Regions from separate parts of the Clostridium ljungdahlii DSM 13528 genome, predicted to be linked through region 2. Evidence: riboswitches for the same ligand, from Rfam matches in the RefSeq annotation. Region 2 holds a riboswitch; the other holds the start of a gene.
The links. Region 2 has a riboswitch for S-adenosylmethionine ahead of CLJU_RS21650 (YezD family protein). Riboswitches for the same ligand answer to the same signal wherever they lie in the genome.

Region 1 (10,106 bases), 110 kb from region 2:
AGGATGGGCTCTGCTCCTTACCTATATAGGATTTTCTGCTGGATGTTCTTCTGCTTTTGGATCTCTTTTTTCTAGCTTTATTAAAGAATTAACTGGAGTAAGCATATCCTGGATTATATTTGCACTGATTTGTGAGGTATTTATATGGTTTGTATCCTATACCGATGTAAAATTAAGTACAAACATTATGCTTGTCATAGAAGCTGTATCAATCCTCCTCGTAATATTGCTTTCAGTGGTCATTCTTGTAAAAGTTGGTTCAACAAAAGGATTAAGTTTAGTTCCTTTTAAAGGAAATGGGAATAAATTTTCAAATTATGGTACTGGAATCGTATATGCAATACTATGCTTTGGTGGTTTTGAGGGAGCATCAAGTCTTGGTGAAGAAAGTAAAAATCCTAAAAAATCAATACCTCTTGCAATTGCAAGTACAGTTGTTGTAACCGGACTTATATTCGTATTCGTAAGTTATGCTGAGGTTATAGGATTTGGAGTATCGGCTTCAGGAATAGGGGCACTAACCAAGTCCTCATCTACTATAGTAGATCTTTCTAAAAATTATATAGGAAGTGTATTTACTATATTAATTACACTAGCTATCAGTATTTCTGCTTTTTCAACTGCTTTAGGATCTATGACTGCAGGTTCAAGGCTTTTATATTCAATGAGCAAAGATGGTAATGTTCCAGAAATTTTTTCTAGTGTACACCCTAAACACCATACTCCTTATGTAGCTTTAAACATCATACTTGCAATAATAATAATTCCTGTTTTAGCACTTTTTAAACATGATGGAGTAGAAGTATTTGGATATATAGGAACAATAGGTGCACTTGCCTTACTTGTTGCTTACTTTATAACAAGTTTGGGTTCACTTATATACTTTGGGAAGAAAAAAATATGGACATGGCAGCTTATTATACCAGTTATAGCTCTACTCGTTTTAGCATTTACCTTTTATTCAAATATTTATCCTATACCAGCCTTTCCTAATAATATATTCCCTTATATAGTTTTGGCATGGATAATAGTAGGTTTTAGTATTACTTCTATTTATAAAAAAAGTTCGGTTTTACCTGCAGCCTCTAAAGAGAAGGTTGCTAATTAATATATTATTTAATTTAGAAGGAGATTATATATTATGACTAATAGTTTATGGAATACTTTAAGTGATTTAAAAAAACACCAATGGGTAGATCTTACCCATGAATTTGGACCGGACACTCCAAGATTTGCAAGCTTTAATCCTGCAAAATTTGAAACTATTTTCACTCACAAGGATGGTTTCTTTGTAAAACAATATACATTTGCAGGACAATATGGAACTCACCTTGATCCTCCAGTGCATTTTGCAGAAGGCGGCAGATATATCGATGAATTGGAACTTCAAGAACTTGTTTTACCTCTTGTGGTTATAGATCTTTCAGAGAAAGTAAAAGAAAATGATGACTACGTACTTACAGTAGATGACATTTTAGAATGGGAAAAGAAATATGGTAAAATACCAGAAGGTTCTTTTGTAGCATTTAGGTCTGACTGGAGTAAAAGGTGGCCGGATCAAGATAAACTTTTAAATCTTGACAAAAATGGTGACGAGCATTATCCTGGATGGTCCATTGATGCACTCAAGTTCTTATATGAAACTCGTAAAATAGCAGCAAATGGACATGAAACCTTTGATACAGATGCACCAATAGAACAAAAAACAACTGGATTTCAGGGAGAATATTATGTATTAAAAGAAGATCATTATCAAATTGAAGTTATGACCAATTTGGACAAAGTACCTCCAACTGGAGCAATAATCTTCAGCATAGTTCCTAAGGCTCAAAAGGCACCCGGTTTCCCTGTTCGTTCATTTGCCATTCTACCTTAAATTAATAGTGTATTATACATCATTAACTTAATTCCCCCTAAATAAAAATGAGGCAAGTAAAATATATGTTTTACTTGTCTCATTTTTCTTATTCATAATTCATGCACCTCTAGTGCTTAAACTTAATTTTAATGTTTACTATTTCACCTTTTGTTCCAATTCTTATGGGAGGTCCCCAGGTTCCATAACCAGAAGTAACTATTAAATTAAAATTGTCCTTTTTAAGGTATCCATAGTCATCTTCATAAATAAACCTTGTTATAAGATTATTAGGGAAAAATTGTCCCTTATGAGTATGTCCTGAAAGCTGTAAATCCACATTTTCCTTATGAGCCTCCTCAAGACCCACCGGTCTATGATTTAATTCTATAATAGGTAGGGATTTGTCTGTATTTTTCAAAATTTCATTTAGCGGTTTTATCTTTTCGCCGCTATCAGCATCCTTTCTACCTACCACATAAAAACTATTGTCTATTTTAACTGCTTTATCTTGCAGTACTTTAACCTTTGCTTTATTCATATAACTAATTGTTTCAGATAAATTTTCTCCATATTCATGATTTCCTGTAATGTAATATACACCATACTTTGAGTTTATCCTTTTAAAAGCTTGTCCATAATACTTCTTTAACTTCGTAGTGGTGCTTTCATCAACCATATCTCCACAAAATAAAACTATGTCAGGTTTCAATTTATTTATGGAATTCACCATTTTATCAATACCTTTTTCCTTAATCATTATACCCATGTGTACATCTGACACCATTACCACGTTTAGTGAATTTATTTTACCTGCACTTTTATTTATATCTATACTATAATTTGTTACGACTGGATGAAGGGCATTCCACATGCCAAAGCAAAAAATAATTAAAACTATTATAAAAATTGAAATTCCGTCATTATATATGGCGCTTATATAATTTCTAATTCTCCCCTTAAATCCTACTTTTTTTAAAACAAACTTTACCACATCCGTGAGTATAAACAATATAAGTAAATAATAAAAAGTGCCTAGGGATACTGCTCCTATTAGTGTTAATAAAGAAGCTAATATGTTGTTTACTGATACAACACTTTTAAATATAGAACTTATAACATAAGAAAAAGCTATAAACCAAAATGCAATCCAGTACAATCTCTTTTTTAAATTTTTATTTTTCTTTAAAAATACCCCTTTTACTTTTCTTCCAACGTAATACCATACTATTATATATAAAATCAAAATAAGTATAAGTAAAATAATATTTTCAATTAACATAAGTGATTACCTACACTACATTTCTTATATTCTTCTCCCCAACTCCACATGACATCTAGTATTGGCTTTAAACTGAATCCAAGGCTTGTCAGTGAATACTCAACTCTAGGTGGAACCTCGGCATATACTTTTCTATTTACAAGGCCATCCTGCTCCATCTGTCTTAAATTTTGAGTCAAAACTTTTTGCGAAATACTTCCAACCGACTTCTTTAATTCTCCAAATCTTTTGGTACCTGTAAGCAAATCTCTAATGATTAAAACTTTCCACTTATCACCTATGAGTGAGAGTGTAGTTTCAACTGGACATGCAGGCAAATCTTTTTTATCCATAAAAGTTTCTCCTTTAAAAGTGTTATAAGCACACAATAGTATACTTTAGGTAACTACAGTACTTTTAAGTGCTTACTTTACATTTGATATTATGAATATTATTATAAATTTGTAAGTAGCAAATTGCAAGTTCAATTTTAAAGGAGGTTCATTAACATGAACGAAGTAGTAAAATTTTTAAAAGAAAATCCAGTGCAATATTTTGCAACTGTAGGATTAGACGGTAAACCCAAAGTACGTCCTTTCCAATTTATGCTTGAGAAAGAAGGAAATCTATATTTCTGCACAAACAATAAAAAAGACGTTTTTGCCCAACTTCAAAAATGTCCCTATGTTGAAATTTCAACATCAAGTCCAAAATTTGCATGGATAAGATTAAATGGTAAAGTTGTGTTTTCAAATGATATGGAAACTAAAAAAGCTATTATAGAGAACAGTAGTCTAGTAAAATCACTTTACAAATCAGCAGAAAACCCTATTTTTGAAATTTTTTATCTTAAAGACGCAAAAGCTGCAATAGCCGATTTTTCAGGTAATCCACCTAAAGAATATGCTCTTTAATTTTAAAGACTAAATTAAACTTCCGGAAGTTACTAAATCATTTTTTTCTACTTAGAGTTTCATAAAATCATATAACTAGATGGCCCTTTTTTTCAGCAAGTGTGATTGTGGCTTCTATACCAGAGTTAAATTTGAGGTAGTCACTTTCAATGCCATCACTGAATATGACTCCATTTTCAGGCATTTGAGATGATATCTTTAGTTGAGATCCTTTTTTAATTCTCCCAAAAACTATATCTGCTTTTGTAGTTCTACTTGGGAAAGGCTCTCGTACAGAAAAGTACAAATAATCAATATCCCAAGCTGGATTATTTTTTTGTTTGATTTTAAGATCTGAATTTGATGTGCTATTTATAATATTTGCAGCACCTGTAAGTATACTTTTGAGCCACCCTGTTGAACCAAGACCTGTAGATACAATAACTCCACTTGAAGATTGATGTTCTTCATCGTTTCCTAACTTTATACTGTACCTAGCAGATACATGACTTTTTTGTCCTATGAACAAGTCATTTACAGCATAAATACTCTGTCCATCATTTAAAGCTGCTTTCGCCATGGAAACTTCTTTAACTTGTCTTTTTACATTAAAAACATCTTTAACAACCAATTTAAGATCATCAACTTTAAATGGAAGAAGCACTCCATCCCATCTTGAAGGATCAGGATTTACACCAATTAAAAGCTGATTTGAAAGATACTTTAAAGTATTTGCCACAAGACCATCCTGTCCTATAACTACCACTAAATCATTACCCCCAAATATAAAATTAGGTACAAAATCCCTATCGACAATTTGAGTTCTGCCTAATTCTTCAAGTTGACTTTGAGCTTTAGATACAGCTTGTTTATAAATTTTATCTTCAGTGACATAATCTGAAAAGTCACTTCCAAGATGTTCGATATAAAACTTTGCTTGTTCAATTGTATTATATCTTGCAATTAATTCTTCAAGTCCTGTCTTCCTCTTTATTATAACTATCTTATTTTCAGTTAATCTTATCATAACTAATTTCTCCCTTTAAGTATTTCCTGAAAAAGATCAGGTGATATATTGAGCTGTCCAATTTTTCCTGCATTCTCTGCTAGTTCTTGAAGTGCAAGTGCTGCTAATTTATTTGGCTGCATTCCAATACTTGCAAGAGATTGTATTACATTAGAATCTATTCCTTCTAGTGACTTCATAACAGCTGACAATTCATAAGCTTTTGCATCAGCTCTAACTTTTGAATTTTTTACAGAAATGTCGACAAGTGATCTCTTTTTTTCTTCAAGTGCAGTTTCAAAATTCATCTTTTCTTGTTTGAGTTCATTTTGCTTTTGCTGGAAAGTTCTCTCTGCTTCAAGTTGAGTTTCTCTAACTTGTTTTTTCTTGTTTTCAACTGCTATCTCCGTATTGTATTCATTTTCCTTTACACGTCTTTCCTGTTCAATTGAAGCATTTCTTCTCTCATAAATAGCTTCATCTGCTTTTTTCAAGATTTGTTCTCTTGTCTGAGCTTCTAATGCCCTTGCGGTTTCTTTATTTGGAACGATATTTAATATTGAAAGTCCAAGTATCTCAATTCCAAGAAGTTCTATCTCCTCACTTTTTTTAATATTACTCAATATCTCACTTGCAAGTACTTCACTTGATTTAATAGCCTCTTTGAGTTCTAAATTTTCGATTGTCTTTTTAGTTAGCACCCTTACAATATTTATTACTCTCTGCGGAAGTTTTTGAGGATCATCTGAAACATATCCCTTTCCTTTCTTCATATCAAATGTATAATTTAAAACTCCTGCAATTTTCTTTTGATCGACAATTCTGAAAGTAACCTGTCCTTGAACTGTAACCGTCTGAAAATCTGAAGTAACTTCTTCAAAAATAAAAGGTGAATCCACACTTCCAATAGGGACAAGAACAATTGAAGTGGTTGGAACATAGTAATAAAATGATATTCCAGCACCTTCCCTTACAATTTTACCATTCCTATACTTTAACACATACTCACTTGGTTGAAATTTTATAAATTTAAATCCAAACATAATTTATTCCTCCTAAAAATATTATTAAATTTATAGAACTTAGATTTTGAAATTGCTTTTTATCCATATTATCGCCTACATATTTAAAACTTGTTATTAACTATTTGTTATTAACATAATAATACTAACATATGCTTATGTCAATACCTTTTTTAATATAGATATCAAAAAAATATAAAAACAAAGGGCTAAACACTTTAACCCTTTGCTTTTTATGCATTCAATTCTATTGTTATTCTTATTCCGCAATTTTTTCTTTAGAAAACGCAGCCCCAAAAATCATTACAACTGCAAAAACGATCAGATATGCAACAACCTCCATTTTATGAGAAAAGCAAGCAGCAATTATCATAAAAACACATCCAGCTAGAGAAATAATAGGTGCTATAAATCTCTTAAATGAGTTTAAATCTTTTTCTTTTTTCATCATCATAACAAAAATAGGAATATACAATGCATAAATAGTAACTATAGGTAATTCGGAAGAATCAAAAGAGAAAAATCCAAACCAAGGCTTTGTTAAGTTAGCACCATAGAAGTATAATAACCATATACCACAAAGAAGCAATCCAAATACAGATGAATTAGTAGGCATATTTGTTACATTATCAACTTGCTTAAATACATCTGGTTTTGGTCCAATATTCCTTGCTGCTAAAGAATAAATACCTCGGGTACATCCAAGCATTAATCCATTTAAAGTTCCAAGACAAGAAATGATAACAAATACAAACAGCAGTGAACCACCTACTGATGAAAAAACTGTCTGAAAAGCTAATTTAGCTCCTGCTTCACCGCCAGCCATCATAACCTTATTTGTTACTGCTCCAGCTAACCCTACATAATAGAGTATGTAAATAATCATAATTACAAAAGTTCCTCCAACAAGAGCCAATGGAAGATTTTTCTTTGCATCTTTTAACTCAGCATTAATACTTGTAGCAATTATCCATCCTTCATAAGCAAAAGCTGTAGCAACAACAGCTGTAAATAATGCATTAGAAGTATTGACTTCCTTTACTACTGTTGTAAAATTATATGCAATCATGCCATTACCCACACCTACAACTGTTCCAATTACAGCCATTAAAGCTAGTGGAATAAGCTTTATAATAGTTGTACTAACCTGAAATTTACCTGCTAAAATTGGTGACAGTGAATTTAACGCAAAACTTGCTATCAAATATAGACCTGCAATAGTCATGCACTCTCCACCTGTAATTGAGAATCCAAGTAATACACAAGTATATCTAGCGGAAACCCATGCTAATACTGACGTCAATGTTGGATAGTAAATGAGTGCCATAAACCACCCAACATAATATGCATATTTTTTGCCCAAAGTAGCTTCTGCATAATCCACTACACCGTTTACATATTGATACTTAGTTGCCATTACAGCAAAAGTATAGGCACAAGAAATCATAATAATACCACCTATAACCCAGGCCAGTATGCCAAGTGTAAGATTTCCACCTGTTGCAGTTAAAACTTTTTCTGCTTTAAAAAATACACCACTACCTATAACAATACCAATAACCATGGCTATAGCCGTAATAAGGCCATACCTTTTTTCTAACTTTGATTCCATAATCAAATATCCCCCTCTTTGATTTATTAATATTATACTGAATATTGCTTTTATACATCATGCTATCTAAGCACTACAAACAGCATGACATATTAATTTTTATTGTACCACAGAATTAAGCATTTACCAACATTTCTTTTTCTTCATTGTTATGAATTTTCAATTTATTTATTCATATACTTGTATTTGACAAAAGTTTAATTTTAGTATACTATATAATAAACTAAATAAAATCAATTTAAATCTTATCAAGAGTGGCGGAGGGACTGGCCCTATGAAACCCGACAACCAACATTTTTCATTTGAATGTATGGTGTTAATTCCAGCAGATTATTTCTGAAAGATAAGGAAAATAGTTTATATAATTAGTATTAAAAGTTGTTTTTCTTATGAAAACAGCTTTTTTATTATACAAATTATTTAAATTAACCTATTCCTTTGTATAGCTGTTCACTACTTAAATATGCAAAATAAGATTTTTATTTGATTAAGGCATTTGATAAAAAATATCCTAGCATACTGAATAGTTATTTCTTTGAAGATGCCTAAGCTACCTATATATAAAGGAGGATTTTTTATGCCAATAAATATACCCAATGACCTTCCAGCTTCTAAAACACTGAAGGCTGAAAACATATTTGTAATGAATGAAAAACGTGCATTAAAACAAGATATAAGACCTCTTAATATAGTCATATTGAATCTAATGCCGGTTAAAACCGTTACGGAAGTACAACTTTTAAGGTTGCTTAGTAATTCCCCTATTCAAGTTGATATAACATTAATGTATCCTAAATCTCACAGATCAAAAAATACTTCAGAACAATATCTTCTCAAGTATTATGAAACTTTTGATGAAATAAAGGGCAGAAAATTTGATGGCATGATAATAACAGGAGCACCTGTTGAAAAACTGAAATTTGAAGATGTTGACTATTGGGATGAATTAACTGAAATAATGGACTGGAGTAAAAAAAACGTGTATTCAACACTGCACATATGTTGGGGCTCTCAGGCCGGACTTTACCACCATTTTGGTATTCCAAAATATATTTTAGATAAAAAAATGTTTGGTGTTTTTGCACATATAATAAATGAAGAAAACACACAGTTACTTAGAGGATTTGACGATATATTTTACGCACCTCATTCAAGGCATACCTGTGTAAAAAAAGAAGATATTGAAAAAGTACCTGAATTAGAAATACTTTCAGAATCAAAAGATGCCGGAGTCTATATAGTATCAACAAAAGGCGGACGTCAAATTTTTGTAACAGGGCATCCTGAATATGATACCTTAACATTAAAATCAGAATATGACAGGGACGTAGCAGCTAATTTGCCCATAGAAATTCCGAAAAATTATTTTCCTCATAATGATACAGCAAAACAGCCTAGAGCAACTTGGAAAAGTCATGCCAACCTTTTATTTCTAAACTGGCTAAATTACTATGTATATCAAGAGACACCTTATAATTTGGATAGTCTTCAATAACATAGAAAAATGGAAATGACCTTTTAATAAAATAGTGTCATTTCCATTTTTTATAGATCTCTACAATTTCATAAATAGATTCGAAATAACCAAAATCTATTTAATAAGTTTATTCATATCTTCAGCAACATTTCTAAGTTCATTAATGTTAGCTTCTATTTCTTCACTGGTGGCAGCATTTTGAGATATTGTTTCTGTTATCATTTCATATTTTGATATTGTATCTTTTGTCATATTCGATACTTCTTCATTAAATTGAACTACATTTTTAGTTTTTGTAAATAATGTAGTAGAAGCGTTATTTGTATCCAGAACATTATTACTAAATAATTTCAAATTGGAAGTCATAGCATTTATTCCTCTGACTGTTTCATTAATAATACTATTACCGTTCTGAGACTTTTCGCTATTATACGTCATTTGTTTTTGAACTACATCAATTTTATTTTTTAGTTCATCCACTATTGCACTTGCTTGATTAAGTGATTGTTTTGTTCCTTCAGCTAATTTTCTTATTTCATCTGCTACTACTGCAAACCCTTTACCATTTTCACCTGCTCTTGCTGATTCAATTGATGCATTTAAAGCAAGAAGATTAGTTTGTTCTGATATATCTCCTATAATATTTAATATCTCATCTACTTGTCTTGATTTTTGCTTTAAATCTTTTGTAGACTTAAACGTATCCTCTATACTATTTTTTATATCCATAATAATTGAAAGAGTATCATTTAAAGATTTCTGATTTTTATCTGTAATATTTATAAAGTAATTTATTTTATCTTCACTATCCTTGGTTTTTTTAGCAACAACCTCATTAGCATTTAATAAAGTATTTAATATTTCTTTATTCTTATTTGATTTATCAAGCATTTCACCAAAACTTTTTGATACAGATTGGCTTGTCTCTGAAACTTCCAAAAGTGAACTTGTTTGTTCTTCAATAGCTGCACTTAAGTTTT
Region 2 (15,060 bases):
AAGTATATTATAAGTCCAACAACAAGCCATACTGCAAATCTTACCAAAGTTACCTTTTGCAGATTGATTATTAAGAAAGCACAAGCTATCATAGCAAAAATAGGTGTAACCGGTGAAAATGGAACTTTAAATGATCTAGGTCTATCCGGTTCTCTTTTTCTTAAAACTATAACTGATGCAGATACTATTATAAATGCTGCTAGTGTACCTATATTAGTTAGTTCTGAGACAACACTTATTGGTGTAAATCCAGCTATTATCATAGTTATAATACCAACAAGTAAAGTACTTTTTACAGGTGTATGGAACCTTTGATTAACCTGTCCAAATACTCTAGGCAAAAGTCCATCCCTTGACATTGCAAACAATACACGAGTTTGGCCAAATAACATAACAATTAAAACTGAAGTTAGTCCACAAATTGCACCAACTGAAACTAAAGCTGATCCCCAATTTATTCCTACTTGCTGAAGTGCAAAAGCTACTGGAGCTGCTGTATCATTAAATTTAAGATATGGAACCATTCCTGTTAATATAGCTGATACTGCAATATATAATACAGTACAAATTATCAAAGATGCTATAATTCCTCTAGGTAAATCCTTCTTTGGATCCTTTACTTCTTCTGCTGCAGTGGAAACCGCATCAAATCCTATATAAGCAAAGAATATTACTGATGCTCCTGAAAAAACTCCTTTCCATCCATAAGGCATAAATGGATGCCAGTTTGCAGGATGAACATGTCTAACACCTAATACTATAAATAAAAGTACTACTGCTAATTTTATAGCAACTATTATATTATTTGTAGTTGCGCTTTGTTTTACACCTGCTACCAATATACCTGTGATTACTACAAGTATAGCTACTGCAGGTAAATTTACTAGTCCACCTTCAAAAGGTGCTTTTGTAATAATATCCGGAAGTTTTATACCTAAATCGCCTAAAATACTAACAAAATATCCACTCCATCCAATTGCAACTGTGCCAACTGAAAAAGCATACTCAAGAATTAAATCCCATCCTATGATCCAGGCCCAAAATTCTCCAAGTGCCGCATAACCATAAGTGTATGCACTTCCTGCTACAGGAACCATTGCTGCTATCTCTGCATAGCAAAGTGCTGCAAATCCACAAGCAAGTCCTGCTATAATAAATGAAATTACAAGTGCTGGTCCAGAATATTTTGCTGCCGCTATTCCTGTCAGTACAAATATCCCTGTACCTACTATCGCCCCTATACCTAACATAGTAAGTTCGAAAGCTCCTAATGATTTCTCTAAGGAATTTTTTCCCTTAGTCTCTGCCAAAAGACTTTCGATGGGTTTTGTTCTAAAAATATTTTTCATACGTCAATTGCCCCCCTAAATTTAACTGAAAAACAACACTGTCATTCTATAATGTCATGCCAGTATTATTTCTAAAAATGAATTTATTATTAATAATACCACCATTTTTTATACAATTCAATATGATTTTATGATTTTTGCATATATTTTTTTAATGTTTAATAATTTTAATAGGTGTATATTTATAATTATTTAATATGCACTTATACATTGAAATGCATACTTTTAGTTTATTCAATTATGCAAAATGCATAGATTATACAATTTATTTATGAATTATATTTATCTGAATATTTAAAAAATAAATTTATTTTATACTGTTCTGTACAGTTTGTGAATTTTTTATATTCTTTATTGGTTATATATCATTTGTATAACAACAGTAAAAAACTAGGTATAGCAAATTTACTATACCTAGTTTTTTAGGTGGAGTTAAACTCCACCTAATATTAAACTAATATTAAATTTTATATATCTCTTTACATAGCACTTTCGTCAATTGAATTATCTCCACTTACAGTGCTGTGTTTATACCCATATACAAAGTATAATACGAGTCCTATAACAAGCCACACTGCAAATCTTACCAAAGTTATCTTTTGCAGATTGAATATTAAGAAAGCACAAGCTGCCATAGAAAGAACAGGTGTAACCGGTGAAAACGGAACTTTGAATGTTCTAGGTCTATCTGGTTCCTTTTTCCTTAAAACTATAACTGATGCAGATACTATTATAAATGCTGCTAGCGTACCTACGTTAGTCAATTCGGAAACAACGCCTATTGGTGTAAATCCAGCTACTATCATAGTTATAATACCAACAAGTAAAGTACTTTTTACAGGTGTATGGAACCTTTGATCAACGTGTCCAAATACTCTAGGTAAAAGTCCATCCCTTGACATTGCAAATAATATACGAGTTTGACCAAACATCATAACAATTAAAACTGAAGTCAGTCCACAAATTGCACCAACTGAAACTAAAGCTGATCCCCAATTTATTCCTACCTGCTGAAGTGCAAAAGCTACTGGAGCTGCTGTTTCTTTAAATTTCAGATATGGAACCATTCCTGTTAATATGGCTGATACTACAATATATAATACAGTACATATTATTAAAGATGCTATAATTCCTCTAGGTAAATCCTTCTGTGGATTTCTTACTTCTTCTGCTGCAGTGGAAACTGCATCAAATCCTATATAAGCAAAGAATATTACTGATGCTCCTGAGAAAACTCCCTTCCATCCATAAGGCATAAATGGATGCCAATTTGCAGTATTAACATGGCTAACGCCTAATACTATGAACAAAAGTACTACTGCTAACTTTATAGCAACTATTATATTATTTGTAGTTGCACTTTGTTTTACACCTGCTACCAATATGCCTGTTATTACTACAAGTATAGCTACTGCAGGTAAGTTTATTAGTCCGCCTTCAAAAGGTGCTTTTGTAATAGCTGTTGGAAGTTTTAGTCCCAAATCAGCTACAATACTAGTAAAGTAGCCGCTCCATCCAATTGCAACTGTGCCAATTGCAAAAGCATATTCAAGAATTAAGTCCCATCCTATAATCCAGGCCCAAAATTCTCCAAGTGCCGCATAACCATAAGTGTATGCACTTCCTGCTACAGGAACCATTGCTGCTATCTCTGCATAACAAAGTGCTGCAAATCCACAAGCAAGTCCTGCTATAATAAATGAAATTACAAGTGCTGGTCCAGAATAGTTTGCTGCTGCTATTCCTGTTAATACAAATATACCTGTACCTATAATTGCGCCTATGCCTAGCATAGTAAGTTCAAAAGAGCCTAATACTTTGGACAAGCCATCCTTTCCTTTAGTCTCTGCTAAAAGACTTTCAATAGGCTTGGTTCTAAAAATATTTTTCATACAGTATCTCCCCCTTATAAATAAAATGAATAATAAATTATTTTTAAAATGAATATTTTATTAATCATATCATCATTTTTTGTATAATTCAATATCATTTAATAAAATTGTTGTAAAAAATAATAGGTATTTTTATAACATTGTAAAATAATCCTTGCTATTTTATCTTTATTAGAAAATATGCTTATATTTTTTTGAATTGAATTTTTTTGCTTTATTCAATAATTTCTCTGGTATCTATTATATAATTCCTCATTTTAATTCAACTTATACATGAAAATCTTTTAACTATAGGACAGAGGACAATTGACAGTGGACAGTTAAGGATGATTTTTCTCCGCTATACTACGAAAAATCTTCAATTTGAAAGAAACTTATGTTCTTTTATTTTTAATTGGTGCTCTTTTAGTAAGTAATTATCTGAAAATCATACATTTTACATACCTACTTAAGCGATATTTTGCTTTAGCAAAACAAGCTTAAAAATAAATTAGTTTTCTGATGTACAGAGGAAAACTCACCTTCATTGTCCTCTGTCAATTGTCCTCTGAAAAGTTGCTTCGCAATATTTTATATTAATTCAAAATTTTATATGTGCTAAAGTTGAGTAAAAGTTAAATATGCAAGTCCAAGTCCATCATATTCCTTATTGGAACTATAATTGGACTTTTAGCATTGATTAAAATCAGTCAAAAGTGTTATTTTACATGATATTATCTATCGTGAATTGGATGGATGATATTTTTGGCAAAAAAAATATGAATAAATTCATATTTTTGCTTGCAATTAGCCTTACATTTTAATATAATATAGTTATGAAATTTAGATATAAATGTGAGGTGAGGCAAATGAATATAATTTCTAGTTTTAAGTTTCAATTAAATAAGGATAGGGTTATAAAGATGGTGCAATCTTATGGTAAAATGCCTCAATATAATGACCTAGATAAGATGTACAAAAATTTACTACCTATACTAAAAGATCATTCAAATCCACTGGGAATTTTTAAGATGGAAGAAAAAGATGAAAGTATTAATTTAAATATGTTATCTAAATGCAAGTTTACAATATATTGTCTAATAACTTTAGGAGAAAAATGCACTAATAAAATAAATGAAATGTTTGAAAACGGCAACTTTTATGAAGCCTTGCTACTAGATTCCATGTCTAGTAATTACCTATTCAACATGAGTTCTCAACTACATCATATTATATGCAGCAAAGCTTCTAAAATAAATTTAGGTATTACTCATAAAGTAGCTCCTGGCGATGGAGAAATAGAATTAGAGTATCAAAATAATATTTTAAGCAAACTGAAAGATGCCGAATTTCACAATGTTAAGATGGTAAATAATTGTGTATATCCTCATAAATCCTTAACTTACGTTTATGGAGCCGACGCAAGCATATCTGTAAATGGAGATGACCACTGCTGTTCAAGGTGCAGCAATATATTTTGCAGTATGCGTCATATAGAAAAGGAAAATAACTATGCTATAGAAAAGGCTATTAATTGTGCTTAATAAGTTATTAATATAACATGTGTATCAAAAATGGTATGGTATATTTTAATAAAATATACCATACCATTTTTAATGCAATTTAATTTAATATTATTTAGCTAAATTTAATATTTTTACAATATCATCTTTATTTAATTTTACAAATTGTCCTACAGTTTTAGTTCCATTATCCGTGCACTTATTAGCCATTTCTTCAATTTTATCTTCTCCTATACTTCCTTCTTTTAAAGTTACAGGTAACCCCATGCTCTTGAAAAATGCTGTCATTCTCCTTATGCCTTCAAGTACAATATCTTCGCAGGAACTATAAGATAAATCTACATCCCATACCCTTACTGCAAATTGTACAAATCTATTGATATCGTGTTTATATACATATTTCATCCATGCAGGAAATACAATTGCAAGTCCTGCTCCATGGGCAATGTCTGTTTCCCCACTCAATTCATGTTCAATTTTGTGAGAAGCCCAATCACCTATTCTACCCGCACTAAGCACATCATTATGAGCTATAGTACCGGTCCACATAATTTCTGCCCTAGCATCATAGTTTTTGGGATCTTTTAAAACTATTGGGGCATTATTTATAACATTTCTAAGTGCAGCTTCGCAAAGCCTATCAGTTATATCTACATGTTTCACATTTGTAAAATATCTTTCCATTATATGTGCCATAATGTCACAAGCACCACAAGCAGTTTGATACTCTGGTAGTGTAAAAGTAAGTTCAGGATTCATAATTGAAAAAGCAGGTCTTATAAGTACTGTATTTAATCCTTTTTTAAACCAACCATCTTCATTCATAATAACAGAACTATTACTAGATTCTGTACCTGTAGCAGGTAATGTTATTACAACTCCTACAGGAAGAGCCTCTTTCACTTCAGCTTTGCCCGTATAAAAATCCCATACGTCTCCTTTATAAGGTACTCCTACAGCAATAGCTTTAGCCGTATCTGCTGAACTTCCTCCTCCTACAGATAGTACAAATTTTATATTATTTTCTCTACATAGTCTTATACCTTCTTTAACAGGTCCTAATCTTGGATTAGGTTTAATTCCTGGAAGTTCTATAAATTCAATTCCATTTTCTTTTAAGGACTTTATAACTCTATCATATAGACCAGATCTTTTTATGCTTCCTCCCCCATAGCAAAAGAGTATTTTATCTGACTTTGAATACTCCTTTACTTTACTTCCTACAAGATTTTCGGTATCCTTACCAAAAATAATTTCTGTAGCATTTTTAAAAATAAAGTTTTCCATAATAACATCCCTCACTTACTAATTTTTCTGATTATGCTAAACAATAAAATAATCTTTATCATTTTAACTTCAATTTGGCTAATGCATCTGCTAAAGCTGAGTTCATTGGAACTTCACTTTCTTTTTTCATCTTCTTCATATAGTTTGCTACGTCTCTTTTACTGTTCTTGCCTTGCTTATTATCAAATCTTTTATTAAAGGATGATGCCTTCTCTCTAAAATTACAATTATTATTTATGCAAACATAAACTTGGCCGTCTCCATGTCCTCTAAGTTCCAATTTTTTATGACATTCAGGACATCTTGCATTAGTTAATTTTGCTAAATTTTCTCTATGGCCGCAAGCCCTATCTTGGCACACAAGCATTCTTCCATGCTTTCCATTTACCTCAAGCATATATTTACCACATTCAGGACATTTAGCTCCTGATAAATTGTCATGTCTAAATTTATCATGGCTTCCTTTTACATCTTCCACAAGCTTTACTGAATAATTCCTCATATTACCTATGAAGCTTTTATCATTTAGTTTTCCCTTACTTATCAGATTCAAGTCAGTTTCCCATTTTGCAGTTAAAAGTGGTGATTTTAAATCTTCTGGAACCAATTCCACAACCTGCTTTCCTTTAGAAGTTGGGATTATTTCCTTACCTTTTTTCTCTATATAAAAAGTATTGAATAATTTTTCAATTATATCAGCTCTTGTAGCAACTGTTCCAAGTCCACCTGTTTCTCCAAGAGTTTTTGCGTATTCCTTATTCATGTTAATATATTTTTGTGGATTTTCCATGGCAGATAACAACGTTCCTTCATTAAATCTTGCAGGTGGTTTAGTCTGTCCCTTATGCATTTTAACTGCTGTAAGCTTTATACTATCTCCTCTATTTAAGTTCGGAAGTACCTGTTCCTTTAATTGATTTTCATGCAGCCCATCATTATCATCAAAGTCTTCATTCTTATCATATACAGCTTTCCATCCCTTTGATTTAATTACCTTTCCACTAGCTGCAAAGTTTTCTCCATTAATTTCTGCCTTTACAGTTGTTTGCACATATTCAAAAGGAGGAAGCATAACACTTAAAAATCTCTTAACTACTAAATCATATACTTTTCTTTCTTCATTACTTAACTTTGAAAGAATAACTTTTTCCTCTGTTGGAATTATAGCATGATGGTCTGAAACTTTACTATCATCTACAAAGCCCTTATGTGCTCTTATTTTCCCTCTCATAATTTCCATGGCAAATTTGCTATAATTTCCTACTGATATTGCTTTTAATCTCTCTGGCAGAGTAGGCACTATATCCGCTGAAATATATCTTGAATCCGTTCTTGGATAAGTTAAAAATTTATAATTCTCATACAATCTTTGCATTATAGAAAGTGTCTGCTTTGCAGAGTAACCAAAAAGTCTATTAGCATCTCTTTGAAGCTCTGTTAAATCATAAAGTGCTGGTGCATATTTTTTCTTATCGCTTTTTATTACATCAAGTATTTTGCCATTTTGACCATTAACTTTTGATACTACTTTATTTGCAAAGTTTTCATCAAAAGTATTAAAATGTCCATTACCATTTTGCCATTGAAGAGTATATCCATTGGCATTTCCAATTATACTGTAATAATCCTTTGGTTTAAAGTTTTTAATTTCCTCTTCTCTATGAACAATCATAGCTAGAGTTGGAGTCTGAACTCTTCCTGCTGAAAGCTGAGCATTATGCTTACAAGTTAATGCTCTTGTAACATTAAGTCCTACAATCCAATCTGCTTCTGCTCTACACTGTGCTGCCCTATATAAGTTATCATATTGTGATGAAGGTTTTAAATTTCTGAAGCCTTCGTTAATAGCTTTATCTGTTTGAGAAGAAATCCAAAGTCTTTTTATAGGCTTATTTACTCTAGCCTTTTCAATTATCCATCTTGCTACTAGTTCCCCTTCTCTTCCAGCATCTGTAGCAATAACAATTTCTGTTACATCTTTTCTATTTAATTGTTCTTTTACTGCATTAAATTGTTTTCCAGTTTGTTTTATAACTACAAGCTTTAAATACTTAGGAAGCATTGGTAGATCTTCTAGCTTCCAAGTTTTATATTTATCATCATAAGCTTCTGGATCTGCTAAAGTAACTAAATGGCCCAAAGCCCAAGTTACAATATACTTTTCCCCTTCTAACCATCCATTGCCCTTTTTACGACATTTTAAGACCCTCGCAATTTCTCTTCCTACAGAAGGCTTTTCAGCTAATACCAGTATTTTACCCATATTTATTTCCTTTCATGCTTTATTAATATCATTATATTTGTCTTTAGGCATTTGAAAGAAAATAACAAGTCAAAGATGCGACGAATATTTTTTATCAAACAAGGAGGCAGGTTCCGCAGATAGTAAATCCTATCTAAGGGTTCTACCGACGCAGTATGATAGAAAATAGGCTAGCATACTGACTAGTTATTTTTTTGAAAATGCCTTATCTATTAAATACAAAACAATGTTGGTTTAAAATTTACTATATTGTAAAAACTTCTATTTCATATTATACGATTTATTATACCTCTTTACAAGTTGAGCAGCGTGAATAGCTTCAGACTACCCATATGTGGGGTCTCTAATCTGAAAGTTAACTTATGCAATATTTTTAAAGAACAAAGTTCAAATTTCAATTAGGGTCTCTACATATAGATCATGTAGAGTTAATTATCTATATATTCTAACTTAAAAATCAACTTATACGTAGTATAAGTTGATTTTTTGTTTAAAATATATTTTCAAACATTAGTCTGGGTAATTCAGGTTTTTATCTGTGATATTTGTTAAAACTTCCTTTAGAAATTTATTCGCCAGATATTTTGCCATAGAAAGATTCATATCTAAATAATTTCCACAATCCTTTGCCGCTGCTCCAGGTACATCTCCTTCAAAATCTCCAATAAACTTATACATTTCTTTAAGTAAATCCACTACATCTGCTGATTTATAATCTCCTTCTAGTATTAAATAGAAGCCTGTCCTACACCCCATAGGTCCAAAGTACACAGTTTTAGATCCATACACTTTATGATTTCTCAAAAAAGTTGCGCCTAAATGTTCAATAGTATGAACTTCTGCTGTATTCATAACCGGCTCAAAATTTGGTCTTGTCATTCTTATATCAAAAGTAGTCAGGACTACATCTTTAAACTTATCTTTTCTCGATACATAAACACCTGGCTGTAATTTTAAATGATTAACTGTAAAACTTGCAATTTTTTCCATTACCTATCGCCTCCTAAAACTAATTGTATATTAGCATTTATATCCTTTTGCGTCAAACAATTATCTCTTTTCAATTGCAATGATCATAGGCGGATTATTAACCTGATTTGTAAAACATAAATTAATTACGTTATATTCCTTCTGATTTAATTTTTCTGTATATTTCTCCAGTTCTTCTTTTTCAAACGTTCCCTCTTTATGTCCGTAATATACAACTAAAATTATTATTCCATTCTTACATATTAAATTCAAAGCTTTTTTAAGTGCCACTAGTGTGGTTTCTGATTTTGTTGTAACAGAATGTTCCCCTTTAGGCAAATATCCCAAATTGAAAATAACGAGATTTATTTTATCTTTTACATATTTGTCCATGTTTTCATGACCATCATGTATTAATTTTACCCATTCAGATACATTGCTTTTCATTAACTTTTCCTTTGTATTTTGAAGGGCAGTTTCCTGTATATCAAAAGAATAAACTTTCCCAGAGCTTCCTACAAGTTCTGCTAGAAGTTCCGTATCATTTCCATTTCCCATAGTAGCATCCACTACTATATCACCTTTATTAAGTTTTATTTTACATATATCCCTAGCTATATTAACTGCATTTGTAAAATAATTTTGCATCAAGTACCAGCTCCATAACCTTTACTAAAATATTATAGTAATAATTTCTATATCATATTATACATCTAATCTGTAAATTTAAAAGCCCATACTTTCCTTTATCTATATATGAAGTAAAAATATATCATACCAACCTAACTTTTTCACTTTTTTCTATTTGTACAACTTTACCATCTTGAATAACTAAAGTTATTGATCCATAGTTAACTACTTTTAACATATCCAACAATCTATCTAGATCCTTTTCTGAAATACCCCGGCAGAGTCTTTTTTTATCCACTATTATCCCTCCCCAATATAAAATTTCCTAAATAAAAAAACTTCCTGCAGATGAAATGCAAGAAGTTATTAATTTCCTCTAAGCTCTCATCTTTCAGGTATATATTCCTGTTGGAATTAGCACCTTGAATATATTTCACTATATCCAGGTTGCCGGGCATCATAGGGCCAGTCCCTCCGCCACTCTTGATAAGAATAATATTAAATTATTATAATTATACAATATTATTATCCATTTATCAACGTCTAATTTTTCTCTCATTTTATTTATGATTGAATTGTGATAATGTTTAGTATACCGCATTTGATCATATCCCAGATAAATTAATAAAGTTAAATAAAAACCCTTTTTTACAGAATAAATTTGATAAAAAAGGGTTATATCTACTGTAGTTACATGACTTCCTCTCTCATCTTCCTCCAAGTTACTTCAACCAGAAGCAGGAACTAGGACCTTTCAAGCAGATGAGCTTTAAAGCTGCAGAGAATTCAAAACTTTTATCACTACGTTTGGGGCAGTTATATAAATTTAAGCACTGGCACTAACTATAGTAGTATATATTTTTTCAAGCAGAGTAAGAGCTCCTCTGTAACCTATATATGATTTTGATATAACCACCTCATAGGATGCTGGAAATCCTATTTCCACTATAAATCCCTTTAATTCTTTAGCCAAATCTCTTTCCCAAGTAGTACCAAAAATAATAGGAGGCTTGTGTCCAAAATCAGTTTTTCTCAACTTATCATGTATTGCATAGCTATCTTCTTCAAATTCCACATCTGTTGAAACATCCTCTGCTATATTTTTATACTGCTCTTTTATAAGATCTCTATATCTTTCTGGTGGATTATCAGTAATAATTTGTTTTGCAGGTATAAGTCCAAGCTGATTTATTAAAAATTTTGTTACCGCCAAATTATAGGCACTGTCACCTACAACTGCAAATTTAGCAGGTAGTCCCCACCAATATTCTGCATAAAAGTCAGAAAAGTCCTCCAGATACTCATAATATTTTCTTTCTTCCTTCTCAATAAATTCTTCTGCCTTATTTTTATCTATACCTGCAAAATCCACTACCTTCCTTAAGAAACTGCTTGTTTCCTTTGCTCCTATAGGGATTGTAGGAATATGCAGATATGGCTGTCCATACTTCTTTTTTAAATGTTCTGCAGTTTTAAGTCCAAGCCATGGGGAAAGCACAAGGTTAAATTGTGCCTTTTTGATATTTTTCCATTCTGAAACTCCACTACTCTCATGTCCAAATAAAATATTAACTTCAAAACCTACACCTTCCAGAATTCTTTTAATTTCTGTAAGGTCTCCCCTCCAAAAAGTATTATGATATGGAAGAAGAGACCAGACATTTACAAGTCCTTTTTTCAAAGGTCCCTTATAATCCCCTACATACTGATTAATAATAGCTTCTGTTACAAGCTCATGTCCAATAAAATTATTTCCTTTGAATCCTCCTGTTTCAGCATATACTACAGGAAGATTTCTATCTTGAAATTCACTTACTACAGCTCCTACATCATCTCCTACGGTATCTGGTATGCATCCTGTCATAACTACGAATAAATCTGCATCAAGAACTTTAAAGGATGATTCAATTAATTTCCTCAGTCTATCTTCGCCTCCAAATATAACTTCTTTTTCATGTATATTGGTGCTTGGTACAACAGATGCTCCCCCATAGCCTCCTCCTTGAAATCCATTATAAAAAGATATATTGGAAGTTTGCTTATCTGCACAGCCAGGACCGCAGTGAGTAATTGGAATAACCCTTGGAATTGCGAAGGCACTGTGCATTGCCCCAATGGCACATCCATATCTGACCTGTTCTATTGAATTTGATTTTTCTACATTTTTTGTATTTGTCACTATTTTCACTCCTATTCCACTGCATAATTTTGTTTTTCAAGTATATATGGATCTTTCTGATCAAGCCACCATTTTGTATAAGGCAATTTTACATGTTCTTTCAAATCTTGATGGAATTTTTTATGTGCCAATATTTCAAGAATTGTTTCCCCTAAATTTAAAATTCCCTGATAACCTACAGCATGATGCTCATCGCCAAGCGGTGCTGCTGGAATTCCCATACGAGATGCAAGAGGTGCCAATCCATTATGTCTTATAAGAATAAAATCTGGATTAACTTCTTTTAATAGACCATAAAATTGATACTGCTGTCTGTTGCTCACACTAAATTTAGGAACATCATCATAGTTATCTACTAAAAATTTCAGAGAGTCTTTATTTGGATCATTGCTGTCATATACAGGATCATGATGAAATACAAGAGAACCATCCACTTGAATTCCTAGTTCTTTAAGTACTGCAATAAGTCCATGTGAATATGCCGAACCTGTAGCTGCATAACCTTTTTTCCCTTTTAGAAGTTCTCTAAGCTCTTTTAGCCTTGATGCTATTCTCTTATGTTCTCTCTCTATATAAGCTTCTGCCTTTTCTTCCCTATGGGTAACCTTCGCAATTTCTCTTATCCAGGCATCAGTTCCTGCAATTCCATAAGGCTGTGGAGCTTTAACCTCCGGTACTCCAAACTGTTCTTCCAGAACAGCTGCCATATAAGAAGACAACGTATCACAAAATGTAACAGTTGCAGCAGCCTCTGAAAGCTTCTCCAAATCTTCTACTTTAGCTAAATCAATAACATAATTTACTTCTAGACCAAGTTCTTTTAGTATAGGAGTAAACACATCACTTCCCCAGAGATTAATTACATTTATAAGATTTTCTTGTTTTTTAGGATTTTTCTTTACTATTTGTCTTAAAATACCGTGTTGTGTAGCATCAAAACCTGTACTCCAGTGCTTTGACATAAAGCCTTCACATGGCATTGGTATAACAGGTATTTTAAGTTCTTCTTGCATTTTAACTGCAACACTGTCTACATCCTCGCCTATAATTCCAGAAGCACATGAAGTGCCAACAAAAATTGCTTTAGGGTGATGTCTATCCCATGCATCTCTTATAGATTGCTCTAATTTGCCAAGTGCACCAAATACCATATCAGTTTCTTTTATATTAGTATTTATTATTTGTATATTTTCAATAGGTAACTTTCTAATGGCAAGACCATTTCTATATATAGAATTATAAGCTACCTGTCCTGTTCCACAACCTATTGGTGCATGTTGAATTAATACTGCGTCTCTTACATTTCCAGCCTGACATTCTACCATTTGTTCACTGCAGGTTGAACCTTGTGTAAATGGTCCTGAGGCTTCACACAATCTTTTTCCTCCATTTCCCTTGCAGCCTGCACATGTATAGGCAGAATCCCTGGAAAGCTCAGAAGCTTTTCCAGTTTTCCATCCAATAATAGTTCCAAGTCGCTGCTCACGTGTCTTTACTACTGAACTTTTAAGATTAAATTTCATTAATTTTACCTCCTCATTGAATTTCTAATGATGATATTTTACACTACCTGCTCTACCAGTCCATGAGCTAAAAATATTTCTTCCAGCTTTTTTTGTGACATTGGCTTTGGAATTACAAAATTTTTGTTCTTTTCTATTGCCTCTGCCAGGGATCTATATTCTCTTGCCTGGTTTGATTCAGGATCAAATTGTATTACTGTTTGTTTATTGATTTCTGCCCTTTGAACTACATTATCCCTTGGTACAAAATAAATAAGCTGTGTACCTAGTTCCTCTGCAAATGCCTCCAAAAGCTCTTTTTCATTGTCTACCTTTCTGCTGTTGCATATGATTCCACCTAGTCTAACTCCTCCTTTATTTGCATACTTTTTTATTCCCTTTGATATATTATTTGCTGCATACAGTGCCATCATTTCACCGCTGGCCACGATATATATTTCTTTTGCTTTTCCTTCACGAATTGGCATAGCAAACCCTCCGCATACAACATCACCTAAAACATCATAAAAAACATAATCCAGATCTTCTGTATATGCTCCAAGTCTTTCAAGCATGTTTATGGAAGTTATGATACCTCTTCCTGCACATCCTACCCCCGGTTCAGGTCCTCCTGATTCTACACATTTTATACCATTAAAGCCTTCTTTTAATATATAATTTAAATCTACATCTTCACCTTCTTCTCTCAACGTATCAAGTACTGTCCTCTGTGCAAGTCCTCCCAAAAGCAGCCTTGTAGAATCTGCCTTTGGATCACATCCAACTACCATAATCTTTTTTCCTATTTCAGATAAACCTGCAGTTAAATTTTGTGTAGTTGTAGATTTACCTATTCCACCTTTTCCATAAATAGCTATTTGTCTCATTTATATATTCCTCCCAATTTAAAAATAAAAAAATAGAGGCTAAATAAAATGTAAATTCTATTTAGCCTCTGGTTTTCCAGTCAACTAATAATTATTTTACTCATCTTTTTTAAGTAATTTTGCAGCTTTTCTTATACCTTCATTTATTTCCTGGTACATTTGAAATAATCTTATTCCCTTTTCATGTAGTCTATCTATAGGTTCAAATCCTGCTCTAACCACAAGTACTGCGTTACAGTCAATTACACTTTTTATTATATTTTCTATTCTATCTTCATGTTCTCCACAATCATATCCCCCACTGCAGTATCTATTTACCTTTCTCTTTTCTTTAAATTTGATTTCATCATTTATCACATCATATATATAAAATTCTGTTGCATGTCCAAAATGTTCATCTATACTTACACCTGATTTGCTTGCAACAGCAAACCTATACTTATGGCTTTTCAATTGAATTACATTTTTATCCTCTAAGTTGTTTTCACTGTTTTGTGAGCTTTCTGTGCTTTCTCTAAACTCGCCTGATACATCATTATCCAAGGTTCCTATAGCATCTGCCCTGCACTGCCTGCAGTGATACATCTGTTTTAATGTTAA

Region 1: another riboswitch for S-adenosylmethionine. It lies ahead of metA (homoserine O-acetyltransferase MetA); the one in region 2 lies ahead of CLJU_RS21650 (YezD family protein).

What each region holds. Positions count from the first base shown of each region.
Region 1 covers NC_014328.1:2,687,681-2,697,786, forward strand. Annotated here, with positions in the region: gene CLJU_RS11930 (APC family permease) at 1-1,108, shown strand, start outside; gene CLJU_RS11935 (cyclase family protein) at 1,142-1,876, shown strand; gene CLJU_RS11940 (metallophosphoesterase) at 1,986-3,137, opposite strand; gene CLJU_RS11945 (winged helix-turn-helix transcriptional regulator) at 3,131-3,469, opposite strand; gene CLJU_RS11950 (pyridoxamine 5'-phosphate oxidase family protein) at 3,626-4,030, shown strand; gene CLJU_RS11955 (diacylglycerol kinase catalytic domain-containing protein) at 4,098-5,036, opposite strand; gene CLJU_RS11960 (SPFH domain-containing protein) at 5,039-6,058, opposite strand; gene CLJU_RS11965 (APC family permease) at 6,297-7,649, opposite strand; SAM riboswitch class I at 7,892-7,999, shown strand; gene metA (homoserine O-acetyltransferase MetA) at 8,227-9,144, shown strand; gene CLJU_RS11975 (methyl-accepting chemotaxis protein) at 9,241-10,106, opposite strand, start outside.
Region 2 covers NC_014328.1:2,575,362-2,590,421, forward strand. Annotated here, with positions in the region: gene bcaP (branched-chain amino acid transporter BcaP) at 1-1,349, opposite strand, end outside; gene bcaP (branched-chain amino acid transporter BcaP) at 1,829-3,241, opposite strand; gene CLJU_RS11530 (hypothetical protein) at 4,090-4,764, shown strand; gene CLJU_RS11535 (iron-containing alcohol dehydrogenase) at 4,855-6,030, opposite strand; gene CLJU_RS11540 (DNA topoisomerase III) at 6,089-8,293, opposite strand; gene CLJU_RS11545 (S-ribosylhomocysteine lyase) at 8,804-9,283, opposite strand; gene mnmM (tRNA 5-(aminomethyl)-2-thiouridylate-methyltransferase MnmM) at 9,344-9,910, opposite strand; gene CLJU_RS21650 (YezD family protein) at 10,035-10,193, opposite strand; SAM riboswitch class I at 10,274-10,385, opposite strand; gene CLJU_RS11560 (nitrogenase component 1) at 10,719-12,071, opposite strand; gene CLJU_RS11565 (nitrogenase component 1) at 12,083-13,594, opposite strand; gene nifH (nitrogenase iron protein) at 13,633-14,460, opposite strand; gene nifB (nitrogenase cofactor biosynthesis protein NifB) at 14,557-15,060, opposite strand, start outside.